2 regions of the Arthrobacter sp. 01T428 genome follow, and region 2 is predicted to be linked to the other one. Evidence: predicted binding sites of a transcription regulator. Region 2 holds the regulator's gene; the other holds the start of a gene.

Region 1 (10,377 bases), on a different contig from region 2:
GGTGCCGTGATGGTCCCCATGACGGCGCTGGTCATCCCGACATTCATCCTGATGTCCAACCTCAAGCTGACCGATACCGTGTGGGCGGTCATCCTGCCGTCGCTGCTTAGCCCCTTCGGCGTCTACCTGATGCGGGTTTACACCGCAGAAGCGGTTCCAGACGAGCTGCTCGACGCGGCCAGGGTGGACGGAGCCGGTGAACTCCGCACCTTCTTCCAAGTCTCGTTGCCCTTGCTTCGGCCGGCGCTGGTGACCGTCCTGCTGCTTTCCGTCGTTGGGACCTGGAACAACTACTTCCTGCCCTTGGCCATGTTGTCCACGGAGAGGCTCTATCCGCTCACCGTGGGCATAGGGCTCTGGGAGCAGCTGGCTTCGTCCAACAACGGGGGCGGGCACTCGCTCTGGAGCCTGATCGTCGTCGGTTCGTTCATTTCCATCATTCCCCTCGTGGTGGCATTCCTCACCCTGCAGAAGTACTGGCAGGGCGGCCTGTCACTCGGCAGCCTCAAATAGCCCCTTGAAGCACCTCTTCATTTCCCGCTCCTTCTCACCGAAAGCAGACCATGGTTTCCGCACGCCTTACGATCGACCCACAATTCGCAGTGGGCGCAGTCAATCCCCGCCTCTTCGGGTCGTTTGTTGAACACCTTGGACGCTGTGTCTACGACGGCATCTACGAACCCGGTCACCCCAGCGCCGACGCCGACGGTTTCCGCACTGACGTGATCGAGCTCGTCAAAGAACTCGGTGTTTCCACCATCCGCTATCCGGGCGGCAACTTCGTCTCCGGGTTCCGCTGGGAGGACAGCGTTGGGCCCAAAGAACAGCGCCCCCACCGACTCGACCTCGCGTGGCACTCCACCGAAACCAACGAGATCGGCATGCACGAGTTCAGCACCTGGCTTGAGAAGGTGGGCAGCGAACTCATGCTGGCCGTCAACCTCGGCACCCGCGGCACGCTGGAAGCTTTGGACTTGTTGGAGTACTCCAACATCCGCTCCGGGACGGAGCTGTCGGACCGCCGGACCGCTCATGGCCGGGTGGAGCCCTTTGGCGTCAAAATGTGGTGCCTCGGCAATGAGATGGATGGCCCGTGGCAGTTGGGCCATCGCTCTGCCGACGACTACGGCAAAATCGCATCGCAGACCGCGAAGGCAATGCGCCAGCTTGATCCTTCCGTTGAACTTGTGGTCTGCGGTTCATCGAGCGCCCATATGCCCACCTTCGGAGAATGGGAGCGCGTGGTACTCACCCACGCCTACGAGGACGTTGACTACATCTCCTGCCACGCCTACTACGAAGAAAAGAACGGTGACCTGGACTCGTTCCTTGCTTCCGCCACCGACATGGACCACTTCATTGAATCGGTTGTGGCGACGGCGGACCACGTCAAAGCTGTCAACGGGAGCGCCAAAACCATCAACATTTCCTTCGACGAATGGAATGTGTGGTACCTCGAACGGTTCCATAACGTGGACAAAATCGAAGGGCTGGACAACTGGCCCAAGGCGCCGCGACTGCTTGAGGACACGTACTCAGTTGCCGACGCCGTCGTCTTCGGCAACCTCCTGATCTCACTGCTTAAGCACGCCGACCGTGTCACGTCCGCCTCCCTGGCGCAGCTCGTCAACGTGATCGCTCCCATCATGACCGAACCCGGCGGTCCCGCGTGGAAACAGACCACGTTCTTCCCGTTCGCGTTGACCTCCAAACTGGCCAAGGGCGTCGCCCTGGACGTGAGGCTGGATGCGGACAAGTACAGCACTGACGCTTACGGTGCCGTCCCGCTCATCGACGCGGTCGCGACCTACGACGCGGACGCCGCTGCGACGTCGGTCTTCCTGGTCAACCGATCACGGACTGAAGAGGCAACGGTCACCATCGACCTCACGGCTCTTGACAGCGCGATCGTCTTGGATGCGCAGACGCTCTCGGACGCGGATGTATACGCCAAGAACACGCTCAACGATCCGAACCGCGTCAGGCTGCACCCGAATAAGAGTGCCGTAGTACGTGACGGCGTCGTCGAAATCACCCTGCCACCCGTCTCCTGGACGGCCCTGAACCTCGGCTGACTTTGTGAATTCGTGAGAAGGCAAGCGACATCCCGGTCCGAAGACCGGGATGTCGCTTCCACTTGCGGCACTATGGGCCGAACCCCTTTTGCCCGCCGCCGCCCGGTGGGACGATTTTGACATGAGCGAAAACGAAGACCAAAAGCTCGCGTCCCCGGCTCCCGGCCATTACCTTCCGAGGGAAAAGGGCGCTTTCGTGGAGGAATACGAACACCCGACCACCCACCAGATGCGCATCGTCGGCCAGCGGAGGACCGAAGCGGAAGCCAAGCTCGAACGCCAACAGCGCGAGGCGCGTGAGAAGTTCCATGAATAAAGAGATACGGAAAAACCCGGGTTAACGGCAACGCGCCGTTAGCCCGGGCTTTCTTCTTGTTAAAAGCCCTCGCCGTTCACAGCCCGCCGGCGAGTTTGTAGTAGGCGGCGTTCCACGCGAGTTCCTTCTTGAACTGTTTGATGGTGGTGCCGTCGTCGATGGTGAGCAGTTCGGTGCGGGCGATTTCGGCGAAGTCCTCGAACACGTCCATGCCCACCTGGGTGGAGAGCACGGTGTGGTGCGCGGCGCCTGCGGTGAGCCACGCGGCGGCGGAGGTGGCGAAGTCGGGCTTCGGCTCCCACAGTGCACGCGCGACCGGGAGGTTGGGGAGCGGTTCCTCGAGGTCGAGGACGTCGACGGCGTTCGCGACGAGGCGGAACCGGTCGCGCATGTCCGAGAGCGCGACCACGACGCCGGGCCCCGCATCGGTGTCGAAGACCATGCGGACGGGATCTTCCTTGCCGCCGATGCCCAGCGGGTGGATCTCCACGCGCGGCTTGGCTGCGGTCAGGGAGGGGCAGACCTCGAGCATGTGCGCGCCGAGGATCTTCTCCTCCCCCGGCGTCAGGTGGTAGGTGTAGTCCTCCATGAGCGAGGCGCCACCGGGCAGTCCGGCGCCCATGACCTTCGCAGCCCGGACCAAGATCGCGGTCTTCCAGTCGCCCTCGGCACCGAAGCCGTAGCCGTCGGCCATGAGCCGCTGCACGGCCATGCCGGGAAGCTGGCGCAACGCGCCCAGGTCCTCGAACGACGTCGTGAATGCGGCGGAGCCGTTCGCCTCCAGGAAGGACCGCAGACCCAGTTCGATCCGGGCGCTGTAGCGCAGGGACTCGTGCCGGGCGCCGCCGGCGCACAGTTCCGGTGCGACCTCGTAGAGGCGCTCGTATTCGGCTACGAGGGCGTCGACGTCGTACTCCGGCGCGCCGTGCACGGCGTCGGCGAGTTCGTTGACGGACCACGTGTTGACCGAGACGCCGAAGCGCAGCTCGGCTTCGGTCTTGTCCCCTTCTGTGACGGCAACGTTGCGCATGTTGTCCCCGAAGCGGGTCAGCTTGAGGGTGCGCACCGCGGCCCAGCCGGCGGAGGCGCGTTGCCACGCGCCCACCTGGCGCGTGACCTCGGGGTTGGAGACGTGCCCGACGACGGTCTTCCGCGGCACGCCGAGGCGGGACTGGATGTACCCGAATTCGCGGTCGCCGTGGGCTGCCTGGTTCAGGTTCATGAAGTCGAAGTCGATGTCCGCCCACGGCAGGGCCACGTTCGCCTGGGTGTGCAGGTGCAGGAGCGGCTTGCGGAGCAGGTCCAGTCCCTGGATCCACATCTTGGCCGGGCTGAACGTGTGCATCCACGCGGTAACGCCGATCACGGCGTCGTCCGAGTTCGCTTCCAGAGCGGTGCGGCGGATCGCGTCCGCGTCCGTCAGCACGGGCTTCCAGACGAGCTTGACCGGAACATCGGAGGACGCGTTCAGTGATGCGGCGATCTCCTGGGACTGCGCGGCGACCTGCTTGAGGACGTCCTCGCCGTAAAGGTGCTGGCTGCCGGTGAGGAACCACACTTCGTAGTGTTCGAGGGACGTGTTGTGGGCGATGGGCATGCGTTTCTCCTTGGAGGTTCGTGGGTGGCGCGCGTCAGCGGCCGTAGACGTTCTGGTAGCGGCTGTAGAGGGACTCGATCTGGCCGGCGTCGATGGGCAGCGGTTCACCGAGCTGCCGGGAAATGTGGACCGTGCGGGCCACTTCCTCGCACATCACGGCAGCCTTGACGGCGGAGCGGGCGTCCTTGCCGATAGTGAACGGTCCGTGGTTCTGCATCAGGACAGCCGGTGAATGGGACGCCCGGAGCGTGTCCACGATCCCGCGGCCGATCGAGTCGTCCCCGATCAGCGCGAACGGGCCCACCGGGATGGTGCCGCCGAATTCGTCGCCCATCATGGTCAGTACGCACGGGATCGGCTCCCCGCGCGCAGCCCATGCCGTCGCGTAGGTGGAGTGCGTGTGGACGACCCCGCCGACGTCGGGCATGTTCCGGTAGACGTAGGCGTGCGCTGCGGTGTCCGACGACGGCGAAAGGTCCGGATTGCCCCACGCCCCGTCGCCATCGCCGGCCACGGGAACCCCGTGGAGGTCCGTGACCACCATGAGTTCGGGCGTCAGCGCATCGTAGGAGACCCCGGACGGCTTGATGACCATCAAGTCATGCCCCGGGACGCGGGCGGAGACATTGCCCGCGGTCCAGACCACCAGCTCGTACCGGGTCAGTTCGGCGTGCAGCGCGCAGACCTCGCGGCGGATCGTGGCAATGGTGTCCAGCAGGGCGCTCATGCGGAGACCCCCGCGGTGAGGAGCGTTTTGCTCGCGTTCCGCTGGATCTTCTTGAGCCGGTGCATGACCTCGTTCGCTCCGCGGCCGAAGTAGTCATGCAGGGTCCGGTATTCGCGGAACAATTCCTCGTAGGCGGCGACGTTTTCCGGGATCGGGGTGTAGACGGCGCCGGGCTCGGATCCCATGGCAGCCGCGGCTTCCCGGATGTCCTGGTACTCCCCCGCAGCGACGGCGGCGTGGATCGCCGAACCCAGCGCGGGACCCTGGGTGGAGCCGATCGTGGAGAGGGGCAGCCCCGTGATATCGGCGTAGATCTGCATCAATAGGGTGTTTTTCAGCAGCCCTCCGGCGACGATGAATTCCTTCACCGGCACCCCCGCGTCGCGGAAGGCGTCCACAATGGTGCGGGTGCCGAAGGCCGTGGCCTCCAGCAGCGCCCGGTAGATGTCTTCCGGGCGGGTTGCCAGGGTCTGGCCCACGATCACTCCGGAGAGTTCGTGGTCCACCAGGACGGACCGGTTCCCCGAGTGCCAGTCCAGGGCAATGAGTCCGTGTTCACCGATCTCCTGGGTGGAGGCGAGTTCGGTGAGGTATTCGTGGATGCCCAGGCCCGTGGCTTCGGCAGCTGCATGATATTCGGGCGGCACGCCATACTTGGTGAACCAGCCGAAGATGTCGCCCACCCCGGACTGGCCGGCCTCGTAACCCCAGAGCCCGTCCACGATCCCGCCGTCGACCACTCCGCACATGCCCGGCACCTCACGAAGCTCGGAGCCGTTCATGACGTGGCACGTGGAGGTGCCCATGATCGCGACGAGCTGTCCCGGTTCCACGGCCCGGGCGGCGGGCGCGGTGACGTGGGCGTCAACATTCCCGACCGCGACGGCGATCCCGGCCGGGAGGCCGGTCCAGCCGGCGGCTTCGGCAGTCAGGTAACCCGCGGCGTCCCCCAGGCGGCCAATGGTGTGGGCCAGTTTGGTGTCGACGAAGTCCTTGAAGCCCGGGTTCAGGGAGGCCAGGAATTCCACGGACGGGTAGGCGCCGTCCTGGTAGATGCCCTTGTACCCAGCGGTGCAGGCATTCCGCACGTAGTTCCCGCACAGTTGCCAGACGATCCAGTCGGCGGCTTCCACCCAGTGGTCCATCGCCGCATACGCGCCCGGGTCCTCCTCCAGGAGCTGGAGTCCCTTGGCGAACTCCCATTCCGAGGAAATGAGCCCGCCGTAGCGCGGCAGCCAGGACTCGCCCCGCTCGGCGGCGAGTGCATTGATGCGGTCCGCCTGCTCCTGGGCCGCATGGTGGCGCCACAACTTCACATACGCATGCGGCCTGCGGGCGAAGCCGGGCAGCTCGTTTAGCGGAGTGCCGTCAGCCTTCACCGGCACCATCGTGCACGCCGTGAAGTCCGTGGCAATCCCGACGACGGCGGCCGGATCGATCCCGGCGTCGCGCACCGCTGCGGGGACCGCGTGGCGCAACACGTCGCGGTAGTCTTGCGGCACCTGCAGCGCCCATTCGCCGGGAAGGCGGACAGCCGGGCCAGCAGGCTCGTCGGCCAGATCGGCCGGCAAGGCCTCCGTGATGACCGCATGCGGGTACTCAAACACTCCGCTTCCCAGTTCCTTGCCATCCCTGACCCGCACCACCACGGCCCTGCCGGAAAGCGTGCCGTAGTCCACGCCGATGACGTAATGTTCGTTGCCGTCCGCTGTGACGTCCATGAAGTCCTCCAATAAGCCAGCCCGCAGCCTTGCGGATTGGTTCCATTGTGAGCGCTAACAAAATTCACGTCAAGCCGTCCTTCCCACATGAACATGAATACGATCAGGCGGGAGTCGACGTACTTTGGCGCACCACCAACTCTGGCTCCACCACCGTGGCGCCGATGCTTTCCCCGCCCTCCATACCGCTCAGCATGAGGTCCATGCAGCGCCGCCCGAGCTCTTCGAAGTCCTGGCGTACCGTGGTCAAAGGCGGCGTGAAATAGCCTGATTCGGGCTGGTCGTCGAAACCCACCACCGAAACATCCTCGGGCACCCGGACACCTGCCTCGTTGAACGCACGCAGCAGGCCCAGGGCCATCTGGTCATTTCCCACAAAAAGCGCCGTGGCGGTCCTTTCACCGGCAAGCTTCCTGCCAATGTCATAACCGCTGCCGGCGCTCCAGTCCCCCACCACCAGCAAATCGTCCTGAAGGCCAGCCGCCTGCAAGGCCTCGCTCCACCCTTCGGCCCGGGCGACGCCGTCGATCCAGTCCTGCGGGCCGGCCACGTGCCCGATCCGCCGGTGCCCCTGCTCCACCAGATGCCTCACGGCCAATTCCGCGCCGCGCTTCTGGTCCACCATGGCTCCGCCGACCGACGCGTCGCCCAGCGACCCCACGGCCACTACGGGAACCCCGGCCTTCACTTCCGCCAACGCCAGCAGGGTGTCCGAATGGGGAACGATCACCACGATTCCGTCCACGGACTGGTCCAGGAAATGCCGGACCGCATCAAGGATCGCCTCCCGGTTGACCGTCCTCAAGGCTGCGATGCTGACGAAATAGCCGGCATCCCTCGCAGCCTGCTCGACGCCCAGCAGGGTGTTCGCCGGGCCGTACTGCGCCAGCTCGCTGGCCAGGACCCCGATGGTCTGGGAACGGCGGGTCACGAGGCTCCGCGCAGCAGTATTGCGCCGGTATCCCAGCTCGGCGATGGCGGCCTCGACACGCTCCCGGGTGCCCTTGCTGACGTTGGGGTGGTCGTTGATCACCCGTGAAACGGTCTGGTGCGAGACTCCCGCCAATTCCGCTACGTCTTCAAGCCGTGGTAAGCGCCCGCTGCTTTTTGTCATGGAGCTATTCTGCGTGACCTGGAGGCCAAGCGACGAACAGGACCGCAGCGAGTCCACGCTGAGCTACCGGCCAGTACAAGACCACGGGCATGCCGGGGATAGACTCGATTCAAGCCCAACAACCACCATTTGAGGAGCCCCATGCGCGCCACCATCATCCACGGTCCCGGCGACATCCGCGTTGAAGACCGTAACTACCCGACGGTCCAGCTGCCCACCGACGTCGTCGTCAAAGTGACTGCCTCCTGCGTCTGCGGATCGGACCTTTGGCCCTACCGCGGCGTAAAGCCCACCCACCAGCCTTCGGCCATCGGACATGAATTCATCGGCACGGTGGAAAGCATTGGCGACGACGTCACCACCCTGGCGCCCGGCGATTTCGTGATAGCTCCGTTCGTGGTCAGCTGCGGGGCCTGCCCGCAATGCTTGAACGGCGTCACAGTTGCCTGCGATCATTTGGCAGGTTGGGGCGGCAAGGATGACAGCGGTCACGCGATCGACGGCGGCCAAGGCCAGGCCGTGCGCGTGCCGCTTGCCGAGTCCACGCTCGTCAAGGTTCCCGGCATCACGGAACCCGACGACGCCCTCCGCGCGAGCTTGCTGACGCTCTCGGATGTGATGGCCACCGGCCACCACGCCGCCCTCGCGGCGAAGGTCGGCCCCGGCAGGACCGTCGTCGTCGTCGGCGACGGCGCAGTCGGGCTCTGCGGCGTGCTCGCAGCAAAGCGGCTCGGAGCAGAACGAATCATCGCGATGTCGCGACATGCCGACCGCCAGGCTATTGCCCTCGAATTCGGCGAAACAGACATCGTCGCTGAACGTGGCGAGGACGGCGTAGCCAAGGTCCGCGAATTGCTGGGAGGCGTTTTGGCCGACTCCGTGTTGGAGTGCGTCGGGACCAAGGAATCCATGGAACAGGCACTGCACAGTGTCCGCCCGGGCGGCGCCCTCGGCTTTGTCGGTGTCCCGACAGGCGGAGCTGAGGCCCCCTTGCGCTACTTGTTCGACACGAACATTTCGATTGCCGGCGGCATGGCCCCTGCCCGCACCTACATCCCGGAACTGCTCGCCGACGTGCTTGACGGAAAGATCAATCCGGGCAGGGTCTTCGACACCGTGATGCCGCTCGAGGAAGCGCCCGAGGCCTACCGCGCCATGGACGAGCGGCGCTCCATCAAGGTCCTGCTCACTCCCTGAGGCCATGGGCGGAACCCGCAGCTTCTTGCGGGATAGGTGGACTGTGGCGTGCACGCGGGAACGGCGAGAGAATCCATATAGGAAGCCTCGCCTGAACCCAAAGGAGCGAACAAAATGATCACTGGTGCCCCGGCGCGCCCGGTGGTTAACCAGGACGGGTATTTGCCCATCGAGGATCACGGACTCATTGGAGACGGGTCCACCTGCGCTTTGGTGGGACGGGACGGCGCCATTACCTGGCTTTGCTTGCCGGAATTCGACAGTCCACCGTTCCTTGCCGGGATCCTCGACGCGGAATCAGGCGGCCGTTTTGAAATAGCTCCTGTTCGCACCCTGGCATCCTCCCAGCGCTACACCGAGGATTCCTGCGTGCTGGTCACGTCCCTTGTGTCCGATCGTGGCGTGCTGCAGGTGACGGACGGGCTGACGTTGCGTGCGGGTGCCGACTTGTCGGAGCCGGTGCCGGCCGGCCGTTCCGAACTCCTGCGGCACGCGCGAGCCGTGGGCGGCGACGTCCCGCTGCGCATCAGCCTGATACCGAAGACCGGTGTCACTTTTGACACCCTGGCTACCGGCTGGAGGTTTGATTGGCGGCAGGACGGAGTCCACGAGGTCTACCTATGGTCTTCCGTTGAACTCATCCCCGACGGCCGTGGCCTGTCCGCCGAGTTGACGCTACGCGCGGGAGAGACCCTGACCATGGTCCTGCACTGGTCCGGGCGGTTCCGGCTCCGTCAGCATCCGGAGAGCAAGAAGCTCATTGACCAGACCGTGTATGCGTGGCGCCGGTGGGCATCAAACCTGGATTGCGAAGGCTCCCAGGCGGAGTTGATGAAGCGTTCGGCCCTGACGCTGAAGATGCTGGACCACGCCGAGACGGGGGCCATCTTGGCCGCCGCTACCTCTTCGTTGCCGGAGTGGCCGGGAACGTCCCGGAATTGGGATTACCGGTACACATGGGTGCGCGACGCCTCGTTCTCCAACTATGTGTTCAGGCGCATTGGCGATCCCAGTGATGCGGACGTCTTCCTTGCCTGGGTCCTGACCAACGTCGAGCGGGACGGTACCCCGCACGTCATGTACGCCTTGGACGGTTCCCAGCCGCCCGATGAGGTCGAGGACCCGCACTTGCGCGGATACCGCGGCTCGGCCCCGGTCCGGTGGGGAAACGGCGCCCGCCACCAACTCCAGCACGATGTGTACGGTGAAATCGTCGATATCGCCTACCAGTGGTCGGGCAGCGGCAAGCGAGTGGATGAGCGGCTCTGGGCCGCATTGGTACCGATTGTGGAAATGGCCATCAGGAGCTGGAGGGTTCCCGACTCGGGGCCTTGGGAAATCCGGGACAAGAGCAGGCCCTTCACCTACTCGGCGGCGTTATGTTACGTCGCGATCGACCGCGCCATCCAGATCGCGCGCAGGGACGGGCTTCCCTATCCCAAACGCCGGTGGGAGGCCACTGCCCGTCAAATCCGGCAGGCTGCCCTGACACAATCATGGGATCCCCGGCGGCGCACCTTTACCGAGAACCTAGGTGGCAACGGCGGTCTCGACGCGTCGCTCTTGACCCTTCCCGTCCGCAACGTCATTGATTTCGACGATCCCCGGATGGTTTCCACGACGAAAGCGA
Region 2 (10,377 bases):
CTGCAATCGACAACCAGGCAGCGCGGGTTCCCGTCCAGCCGCGGGTGGCGCGCGCGTGCAGGTAGCCGGCGTAGACCACCCAAATCACGAAGGTCCAGACTTCCTTGGTGTCCCAGCCCCAGAAGCGGCCCCAGGCTTTCTCTGCCCAGATGGCGCCGAACATGAGGGTGAAGGTCCAGCCCACGAATCCCACGGTGTTGATGCGGTAGGACAGGTTTTCCAGGCTCAACGCGTTCGGTACGAGCCGCATGAAGCCCAGTTTGTCCACGCCGCCGGCCGCCAGGGTCTTCTGCCGGTGCGATTGCAGCAACTGCAGGGCTGACATGGCGAACGTCAAAGTGAACAGGGACGCGGACATCACGGCGATGGAGACGTGGATGACCAGCCAGTAGCTTTGCAGTGCCGGAACCAAGTGGCCCACCGGGGTCCAGTACGTCACGGACGCGGCCACCATCATGATCACGGCGAGGCCCAGCACAAAGGTGCCCAGGAAGCGCAGGTCACGGCGGATGAGCGAGAGCAGGAAGACCGCAACCACCAGGAAAGCGCCGGTGGTCAGGAACTCGTACATGTTGCCCCACGGCACGCGGCCTGCGCCGATCGCGCGGGTGATGACTCCGGCACCATGGATTGCCACGCCGATGATCGCGACCGCCACCGCCACGCGGGCGGGAATGCGGCGCTCGGCGGCGTACTTCATGTCACCGCCGGCCGTCTGGTTGACGGAGGTGATGGCCGACGTCGGGCGCTCGGTACGGCCGGCCGGTCCGCCGACGTCGTTTCCACCGGCACGCCCGGCGGCGACCGGAACCTTGACCTCGGCTGCCACGGAAGAGGCTGCCTTCAGGTCCACTGCCTTCAGCATCTTGCTGCTCTTGGCGAGGTCCCACGCGAAAGCGATGAACGCCACCGTGTAGGTGCCGGCCGCGAGCAGCATGAAAAGCTCGCTGTACTGGCCCATGGTTTCGTTGATGGGGAGCATTACTGGTCCTTCGAGGTTGAGGAAGAAACGGTGTCGGTGGACTGATCTGTGTGGAGCAGCCATTCTCGTTGCAGCAGTTCGCGGATCGCGGCAGCTTCGCCGGCCAGCCTGTGGTCCTCGCCGCGGGCAAGGAGACCGTACTCCACCATTGTGCGCCCGTCGTCGTGGGTTCCGGTGCGGACCCAGACGCGACGGCGGTTCAGGTAGAGGGAGAGAATCAGTCCGGCGACCGCAAGCAAGGCGAACACGAGCGCGGTGGCCTGGCCCGGATTGTGGTGGATGTCGACGCCGACGTACTTCTTGACGCCGTCGAAAGTGATGCTGCCCTTGCCGTTAGGAAGCGTGTAGGTGCCTCCCGGGGCGAGCGCGATGGCCTTCTCCGCCATGCCGCGGCCATTGAGCGGGGTCAGCTTGGCTACATCGAGCTCGAAGACGTTCTGCGGGGCGCCCTTGTTCAGGCCGAGGTCGCCGTAGTACGAGTTGAGGTTCAACTGCGGGTTGAAGAGTTCGGGATCGCCGCTGTAGGCGACACCCTTGTCCGTCACCATGGCCGTCGGCAGGAAGAATCCCGCGAAGCCGAGCTGATCGGGCTTGGCATCGGGAACCTTGATGACCACCGAGGAGTAGTAGTTGTCACCCTGCAGCTTGGCCACGACAGGCCCCTGCATCGCGACGTTGCCGGCCCCGTCCCGGACCGTGACCACGGGAGCGTAGCCGTTGCCCGTCAAGTAAATGCTGGTGTCGCCAAGGGACACGGGATCGTTGACCTTGAGGACCTGCTTCTTGGCGGGCGCGTCCGGGGTGTCCCTGGTGGTGACGTCCGCCGTGAAGTCGATGGGCTGGCCGAAGTGTGCCGACGATTCACGGTCGAATTTGACGTCGAACTTGTTCAGCTGGATGGAGTACGGCTGCAGCCAGCTGCTCTGGAAGTTGGTGCCGGGGCTGAATTGGTCGTAGCCCACCAAGGTGTTCACGAACGTATCGCCTTCCACCAGGATGCGCTGGCCGCTGTAGCCGAACAGGCCGCCGACCGCCACCGAAACCAGCACTCCGATCAGCGAAGCGTGGAACACGAGGTTTCCCACTTCCTTGAGGAAGCCGCGCTCGGCACCCAAGGACGGCATGGCGGCGTCGACGTCGCGCACCTCCACGCGGTAGCCGCGCTTCTTCAGGACCGCAGCGGCGTCCGAGATAGCCTTCGACGCCGGGATCCCGGCGTCGGCGGGCAGCACAAGCGTCCCGTACTCCGGGAGGCGGGAGAGACGCTTCGGGGTCCGCGGCGGCTGGGAGCGCATTGCCTTGTAGTGGGCGATGGCCCGTGGCGTGACACAGCCGATCAGGGAGATGAACAGCAAGATGTAGATCGCCGAGAACCAGGCAGAGGAGTACACGTCGTAGAGCTGCACGGAGTCCAGGAGCTTGCCGTAGTCCGGGTGGTCGCTGATGTACTGCGTCACGATCGAAGGGTTCGCCGGGCGCTGCGGGAACAGCGAGCCGGGAACTGCCGCGACTGCCAGGAGCAGCAGCAGGAACAGCGCCGTACGCATGCTGGTCAGCTGGGTCCAGGCCCATCGCAGCATGCCTACGATCCCCAGGACCGGCAGTGCCGCCTCGGCCTTGGCCTTGTCGATCGCCTTGCCGGCGGCCTTGCCAGCTGCGCTGCCAGAGGCGTTGTCAGCTTCCGCGGATTCGCTGGCGGACTTGTTGGACTTCGTTTTACCTTGCACGGGCTCGCTCATCAGATCGGCAACTTCACATCGGTTTGGAACCAGTACTGCAGCCCGGTAACCCAGGCGCCCCACACTCCCGTGGCCATCAGGATTCCCAAGAGGATCAGGATGCCCCCGCCCATCCGCTGGATCGCGAGGCGATGCTTGCGGAAGAAGGACATGACACCCATCCCCCGGCGGACTGCGAGGGCTATCAAAAGGAAGGGAATGCCAAGGCCAAGACTATAGACAAACGCCAGGAGCGCCCCCTTCGCCGCGGACGATCCCCCGGAAAGGCTCAGCAGCTGAACTGCGGAATAGGTAGGGCCAATACAGGGGGCCCAGCCGAGTCCGAACGTTATGCCCAACAAAGGAGCACCCCACAGACCGGCTGGCGGCTTGGCATGGATTTTGGCGTCACGCTGCAACCACCCGAAGCCGCCAAGGAACACAACGCCCATGATGATCACCAGCACGCCCAGCAATTGCGTGATCCACGCGTTCTGCGGGCCGGTGATGAGGGTCCCCAATTGGCCGAACGCGCCACCGAGCAGGACGAAAATCGCGGAGAATCCGAGGACGAACAGGCCGATTCCCGCGAGCATGCGTCCGCGCTTTTGCTTCTGGAGGTCGACGCCGCTCAGCCCGGTCACGTAGCCAAGGTAGCCAGGCACCAGCGGCAGGACGCATGGCGACAGGAAGGACACGAGTCCGGCCAGCAGGGCCACGGGGATGGCCAGCAGCAAGGAACCACTCAGGATGGTCTCGGCGAAAGGGCTGTTCACGCTGTCCGGGCCACCTACTCGGCAACCGCGGTGGTGATGAGGGCCTTGAGGGTGCTCTTCTCGATCTCGCCCAGGACGCGGGCGGCAACCTTGCCTTCTTTGTCCAGGACGAGCGTGGTGGGCACCGCACCCGGGGGCACAATGCCGGAGACAGACAGGAGCACTGCGCCGTCTTTGTCATTGAAGCTGGGGTACGTGAGCTTGAACGTCTGGTCGAAGGCGTCGGCCGTAGCCTTCTCGTCCCGGAGGTTCACACCGTAGAACTGGACACCTTTGCTCTTGAACTCCTGGTGCAGTTCCTCAAGAATCGGCGCTTCAACCCGGCACGGCGCGCACGCGGCGAACCAGAAGTTGAGGACGGTCACCTTGCCGACCAGGTCCTGCGGAGTCACGGCAGTTCCGTCGAACAACGTGCCCTTGATCCCGACGGCGGCCTTACGGTCGGCTTTGGCGAATTCCGTCACCGAGCCGTCCCCGGCGACGTAGTTCTTGTTGTCGCCGGCTTTGGCTTGCTGGGCCAGGGCGTCTTCCTGGGCACAGGCGGACAAGCCCATGGTCAATGCAGAGAGTGCCACACCACCGACAGCGAGGAAGCTGCGGCGTGAGGTCAAGGCTGCGTTGATTTTCTGGCCGCTGGTCTTGCGGCTGGTGGTATCGCGGTCCATGGTCATGCTCCGGGCGTCTTCGCGGCACCGGGCAGCAGCACGGCGGCGGGTTCGCTGTACTCCACCCGCGCAACCTTGCCGCCGTCGAACACCAGGGAAGTCAGCGACGTCAGCGTGCACTCGCGTTTGCGCGGATCGTGCCACAGGGGCCGGCCCTCCGCGCTGAGGCGCGTGGCGTAGATGGGAAGCTGGTGGCTGACGAGGATGGCTTCGGCGCCATCGCCGCCGAGTTCGATTGCCTTCAGCCGGGCGTCCTCGACGGCGGCACGCATCCGGGCGACCTGGTCCTGGTACGACTCGCCCCAGGACGGACGCAAGGGGTTGCGGTACTCACGCCAATGCTTGGGCTTGATGAATTCGGAGAGGTGGGCCTTGAGCCCTTCGAAGTGGTTCTCCGCCTCGATGATCCGCGGTTCCGTGTGGATCTGGAGGTCCAACGCCTGGGAAGTGGGAAGGGCGGTTTCCTGCGCGCGGGTCAACGGCGAGGCGACAAGGTAGACGATGTTCGCCCCCTGCGCGACGCGGGCAGCGAAGTGGTCCGCGAGCATCTTGGCCATCTCGCGGCCGCGTTCGGAGAGGTGAAATTCGGGCAGTCTGCCGTACAGAATGCCGTCGGGATTGTAGACCTCGCCATGGCGGAGCAGATGGACAGTTGCTTGGGGCATGTTTACCAGTTTCTCAAAGAAGGCGGGCGATCTGAAATCTTCTACGTTTCGTAGAACTGAAAGTTTCTTCAGAATGTTCCCTGAAGGTGGAATAAAAGATGCATTTGCATGTTTATACTTGACACAAGGTTCGGTTGACACTTCAACTAAGTACGGCCGAACGACCGATGAAGCTACGATCACACCTTCCCAAGGAGAACCCCATGACTCTTCCCGCAAACGTCACCACCGGCGTCTGGACCCTCGACAACTCGCACAGCGAGATCGGCTTCACCGTCCGCCACGCAGGCATCAGCAAGGTCCGCGGCCAGTTCACCGAGGCAGAAGCCACCCTTGAACTCGGCGGCAGCCTGGCCGACTCCAAGGTCGCCGCAAGCATCCAGACCGCCAGCTTCGACTCCGGCGACGCCAACCGCGACGGCCACGTCAAGGGCGAGGACTTCTTCGATGTGGAGAAGTTCCCGGAAATCACTTTCGTCTCCCGCCACGTCAAGGCCAACGGAGACAGCTTCGACCTCGTGGGCGATCTGACCATCAAGGGCGTCTCCAAAGAGGTCACCATCGAAACCGAGTTCAACGGCGTAGCCGTTGACCCGTTCGGCAACACCCGCGCAGGCGTTTCCGGTGAGACCACCATCAGCCGCAAGGACTTCGGCCTGACCTGGAACGCAGTGCTCGAGGCCGGTGGCGTCCTGGTCAGCGACAAGGTTGTCATTAACCTCGAACTGGCCTTCATCGCACCTGCCGCCTAATCCCCCAGGTTCCCAATCCCCCGGGTTAAAGGGCGGAATGGCGCCTTCGGGGCTGCACACGATCACGTGCGCAGCCCCGGAGGCGCCATTTTTTGCTCGCGGTATCACCCGCCTATTGTTCGGGTGAAAGCCGATACTTAGCGGCGAATTAGCCAAGAATTTCCTATGAATCCTTAAACCTCAGGTCTAAAGTGATGCCATGAGTAACCCAAACGAAGCTCCTCAGCCTCAGCAGCCCGGAGCCCAGCCACCGCAGCCCGGCAATGTCCCTCCTGCGGGTTACCAGCCTCCGCAGGGATACCAAGCACCTCCTTCTTACCAAGCGCCTCCCTCTTACCAGCAGCCAACCCCCGGATACCAGCAGCAGGGCCAACCCGGACAGGGAGAAGGTTTCCACTTCGAGATGCCTACCGACGGTCCGAAGAACTTCAACGATGTCCTTCCCAAGGGCGGTTTTTCAGGCATGTTCAAAGTGACCGGAATGCCCACAGAGTTGAAGGTCTCCTACTGGATCTGGCTTATTGGCGGACTCCTGGCCCTCTTGGGTGGCCTGCTCGGCCTCTTCGGCTCCATTGTGCTCTTCACGCTCGCGCCGGCAATCGCCGTCGTCGTCCTCCTTCTGGTACTGATAGCGCTGGTTGTGGCGGCCGCCCAAATCGTCTTCGCGATGAAGATGAAGGAAGGCAAGGAGTGGGCCCGCCTCGCACTGACCGTCATTGCGGGAATTTCCCTGATCCTCTCGATCGTGGGGGGAGCGATGGCAAATGGACAGAGCAACAACTGGTTCAGCTTCGTCATCAGCCTCATTGCAACGGTCCTGATGTGGCTGCCCAATTCGCAGGCGTGGTTCAAGTCAGTGAAGGGCGCCGTCTAGCCAACCCGTTACAAGCCGGAATTTCATAGCTGAAGGCCGCGGCCGGTCCCGGAAGGACCCCGCGGCCTTCCGTTTGTCCATGCAGGATTCACGGGAGCTCCGCCGAAGCTTGTTCAGCGAGAATTCTTCCCGTGAATCATCACCAGCGCTGTGCCGTCGGGGTACGGTGGAATTAAGCCGAGCTGGGGGCGGGGCACGTTGCACCCGGCAGCCGTATCTGCAGTCGACACGCAAAGGAATGCCATGAGCACCCCTCCGTACCCGCCGTCCACTCCGGGCGAGAATCCCACCCCTGAGGAGCCGAAATACGGCCAGCAGACACCCCAGCAGGGTCAGCCGCCGCAATACGGCCAACAAGCTCCTCAGTTCGGGCAGCCTTCGGCTCCGCAGTACGGCCAGCAGGCGCCCCAGCAGCCGTCCGCACCCCAGTACGGGCAACAGGCTCCCCAGTACGGGCAGCCGTCCGCACCCCAGTATGGACAACAGGCTCCCCAGTACGGGCAGCAGCCGCAGTACGGGCAGCCTTCCGTCCCGCAGTACGGGCAGGGCGGCCCCGTCACTTGGCCGAGCCAGCAGCCCGCTGCGACGTCCGGAGTCCCGCAGTTGGTCAACATCTCCTTCTGGCTGATGATTGCCGCAGGGGTGCTGACCTTGATCGGCATTCCCTTCACTATCGCTACGCTGAACTCGCCGGCAGGCAAGAACATGTTCAACCAGGCCCTGTCGGCGCAAGGAAGCAACGCTTCAGGCATAGACACAAGCACCTTCATCGGCATTGCGATCACGTTCCTGGTTATCTTCTCGGTGATCTTTGCCGGGCTCTACGCATTGGTTGCGTTCAATGTCCGGAAGGGGAAGAACTGGGCCCGCATCCTGGGCACGGTCTTCGCTGGAATTTCCCTGCTGGGCCTGACCCAGATCGGCATGGGCACCATCACCATCCTCTTGGGCATCGCCGCGATCGTGATGCTCTATTTGCCGGCCTCGGCGCCGTACTTCCGGAAAGCCCAGCCGTTCGCGAACCCTTACGGCCAGGCGCCGTACGGCCGCTAGGCGCTAGACGCTAAAACCAAAACAACGGGTGCAGACCCGGTCCGGCCTAAATGGCCTGGCCCGGGGTCTGTGCCCGTTGTGCGTGATACGCCAGGATCTGGAGCTCAGTGGCCATGTCCACTTTGCGCAGATTCACGTACGGAGGAACTTGCAGCAGCACCGGGGCAAAGCTGAGGATGCTGCGGATACCCGCGCTAATCACGCGGTCGCAGACGCCTTGTGCCACCGCGGCCGGGAGGGCCAGGACAACCATGTTGGTTCCGGTCCGCTGAAGGACCGTTTCAAGATTGGCGGCGTCGCTGACCCGCAGCCAGCCGACCTCGTTCCCGATAATCATGGGATCGGCATCGAGGATCGCCACCACGTCGAAACCGCGCGACTCGAAGCCGCCGTATCGTGCCAAGGCCTTGCCCAGGTTGCCGGCGCCCACAATGGCCACTTTCCAGTCGTGGGTCAGGCCGAGCGCCGCCGCGATGTGCCGGCTCAGGTATTGGACCTCGTACCCGACGCCACGCGTTCCGTAGGAGCCGACGTAGGAGAGGTCTTTGCGCAAGGTGGACGAACTGACTCCGGACGCCTCAGCCAACGCCTCGGAGGAAACCCGTTCCACGCCTTCACCGAGCAGGGAGTTCAGAGCGCGCAGGTAAAGCGTCATCCGGGCCACAGCCGCGGGCGGTATCTGCTTCGCGGCAGACTCCTTGTCCCCGGGTACAGCCTCGGCGGACGGTTCCAGCGCAGTCACGTTCTTCTCCATTGCGTCGCTTTGTTTTCCCACTCTATTGCCAACAAAGCTCTGCACGCATGTTCAGGCGGCGATGGCCTTCTTCAGGACCCGCACCAATCGTGCCTCATCGATTTTCCAGAAATCCCGCTGGATTCCGTCCACGAATACCACCGGGATCTCCTCGGCGTAGCGCTCGCGCAGTGCCGGGTCAGTGTCGATTGACTGTTCGGTCCACGTGAGCCCAAGGCTTGAGGTCACGCGTTCGACGGCGTCCCGCGCCGCGGCGCAAAGGTGGCAGTCAGCTTTGGTGAGGAGTACGACGTCGGGATTTGGCATGGTTCAACGGTATCGCTTCAGCGTCGTCACGGCAGTCGCGAACGGCAGGGGGCCGGACGATTGACTAGACTCGAGGCATGCCCGTCGAGAAGAACGCCGTTGTGGCCACCGCGCCGGCTGCAACGCAGCAACACGGCGAAGCCGCATTCTTCGACGTCGACAACACCCTCATGAAGGGTGCCAGCCTCTTCCACGTTGCCCGGAAGATGTATGAACGCAGGGCCTTCACGCTCTCCCAAGCCGCGGGCTTTGCCTGGAAGCAGTTCAAGTTCGTGCTCCGGGGCGAAAAGATGGAGGACGTCCATTCCGTCCGGGATTCCGCGCTGATCCTCGCGGCCGGCATCAAGGTGTCCGATATCAAGGAGCTGGGCGAAGAGGTCTACGACGAGATGATCGAGTCGCGGATCTGGCCCGGTACCAAGGCCCTGGCGGAACAGCACCTGCGTGTTGGCCGGAAGGTCTGGCTCGTCACCGCCACGCCCATCGAAGTTGCCACCGTCATTTCCACGCGGCTCGGCCTGACCGGCGCCCTGGGTACCGTGGGTGAGGTTGAAGATGGCGCTTACACCGGCCGGTTGGTGGGCGAGATCCTCCACGGGCCAGCCAAGGCCGTGGCCGTGCAGCGCGTAGCGGACGAAGAAGGCCTGGACCTGAAGCGCTGCTGGGCGTACAGCGATTCGCATAACGATATCCCGCTGCTCACGTTGGTGGGCCACCCCGTGTGCATCAATCCCGACGCCGGGCTTCGCCGCCACGCGCGGGAGAACAACTGGCCTGTTTACGACTTCCGTTCCGGCCGCCGGGCAGCCACGCTCGGCCTCAAGGCCGCGACCGTCGGAGGCGCCGTCTACGGCTTGTGGCGGGGTTTCTCGAAGTTCCGCAGCCCGAGGGCCTAACCCCAGCAACCCTCGCTCACATATACCCGCCTCCCCGGCAACCCTCGCTCACATGATGTGACGACCGCAGTTCCGGCATGTGCCCACATACGGGAGCGAGCGTTGTCGAAACGGCCGACATACGTGAGCGAGGGTCCGGGGAAAAGCGCTCATAGGTGAGCGAGCGTCACCGGGGACGGACGCAAAAATGCCCGCCGCCTTGAGAGGCAACGGGCATTCACGCTGTAGGAAGTATCTCTACTTCTTATTGCGACGCTGGTGGCGGGTCTTGCGAAGCAGTTTGCGGTGCTTCTTCTTGGCCATACGCTTGCGGCGCTTCTTAATAACTGAACCCACGTAAGTTCCTTACCAAACTAGATTGAGATTCTGTCTGCTGGGTGAGGTCCTTGAACTGAGCAACAGACTTTACAACTGACAGATTCTTACAATGACGTAAAACGTTCCTTAACAGGGTACCGCTTATCGGGGGCACCCAATGACCGCTGGCCCTTGAGGGGACCAAGCCGGGCTCAGGCCGTCTCTGAGTGTCCGTCGACGACCGCGCCCTTGAGGTACTGGCTCACGGCATCTTCGGGGACCCGGAATGATCGTCCAAATCGGACGGCCGGCAATTCTCCCGAGTGGACCAGACGGTACACGGTCATTTTGGAAACCCGGAGGACTTCGGCAACTTCAGCCACTGTCATGAAACGCGCGTTCGAGAAGTTAGTCTCTGCGGACATTTCTCCATATTCCTTTGCTCTCAGCGGTTAGCGGCGAACCCCAGCATTCATTACCTGGTGTGCCGATGCTGAGCCATCAAACAACCATGTGCTAGATACTCTAGAGGCTGCTGGTACCAAAGTGAAAGTCTTTCGTCCAAGTGGAGACTAGGTTTCACTTAGTTGGAAGCAGCTATCCGACGCTTTCGGGCCGAGGCCGCCAACTGGTTCAGGA

The links. The regulator Rex, encoded in region 2, represses fermentation and respiration genes when NADH is low (regulators of the CRP and FNR family bind a similar motif). The targets are predictions, from matches to a motif close to CTTGTGAANNNNTTCACAAG.
Region 1: araB (ribulokinase) is a predicted target of Rex. The motif match lies at 6,481-6,500, and genes of this name have one in related genera.

The regions. Positions count from the first base shown of each region.
Region 1 covers NZ_JBFTPW010000002.1:66,308-76,684, forward strand. Annotated here, with positions in the region: gene AC1DJB_RS04360 (carbohydrate ABC transporter permease) at 1-513, shown strand, start outside; gene arfA (arabinosylfuranosidase ArfA) at 564-2,075, shown strand; gene AC1DJB_RS04370 (hypothetical protein) at 2,197-2,391, shown strand; gene araA (L-arabinose isomerase) at 2,468-3,988, opposite strand; gene AC1DJB_RS04380 (L-ribulose-5-phosphate 4-epimerase) at 4,023-4,715, opposite strand; gene araB (ribulokinase) at 4,712-6,436, opposite strand; gene AC1DJB_RS04390 (LacI family DNA-binding transcriptional regulator) at 6,540-7,550, opposite strand; gene AC1DJB_RS04395 (zinc-dependent alcohol dehydrogenase family protein) at 7,692-8,747, shown strand; gene AC1DJB_RS04400 (glycoside hydrolase family 15 protein) at 8,862-10,377, shown strand, end outside.
Region 2 covers NZ_JBFTPW010000015.1:38,296-48,672, forward strand. Annotated here, with positions in the region: gene ccsB (c-type cytochrome biogenesis protein CcsB) at 1-982, opposite strand, end outside; gene resB (cytochrome c biogenesis protein ResB) at 982-2,721, opposite strand; gene AC1DJB_RS16150 (cytochrome c biogenesis CcdA family protein) at 2,721-3,476, opposite strand; gene AC1DJB_RS16155 (TlpA family protein disulfide reductase) at 3,491-4,141, opposite strand; gene AC1DJB_RS16160 (histidine phosphatase family protein) at 4,144-4,806, opposite strand; gene AC1DJB_RS16165 (YceI family protein) at 5,010-5,558, shown strand; gene AC1DJB_RS16170 (hypothetical protein) at 5,758-6,432, shown strand; gene AC1DJB_RS16175 (hypothetical protein) at 6,676-7,485, shown strand; gene AC1DJB_RS16180 (redox-sensing transcriptional repressor Rex) at 7,532-8,239, opposite strand; gene AC1DJB_RS16185 (glutaredoxin family protein) at 8,291-8,545, opposite strand; gene AC1DJB_RS16190 (HAD family hydrolase) at 8,623-9,441, shown strand; gene AC1DJB_RS16195 (30S ribosomal protein bS22) at 9,679-9,777, opposite strand; gene AC1DJB_RS16200 (helix-turn-helix domain-containing protein) at 9,951-10,163, opposite strand; gene AC1DJB_RS16205 (3-deoxy-7-phosphoheptulonate synthase) at 10,322-10,377, opposite strand, start outside.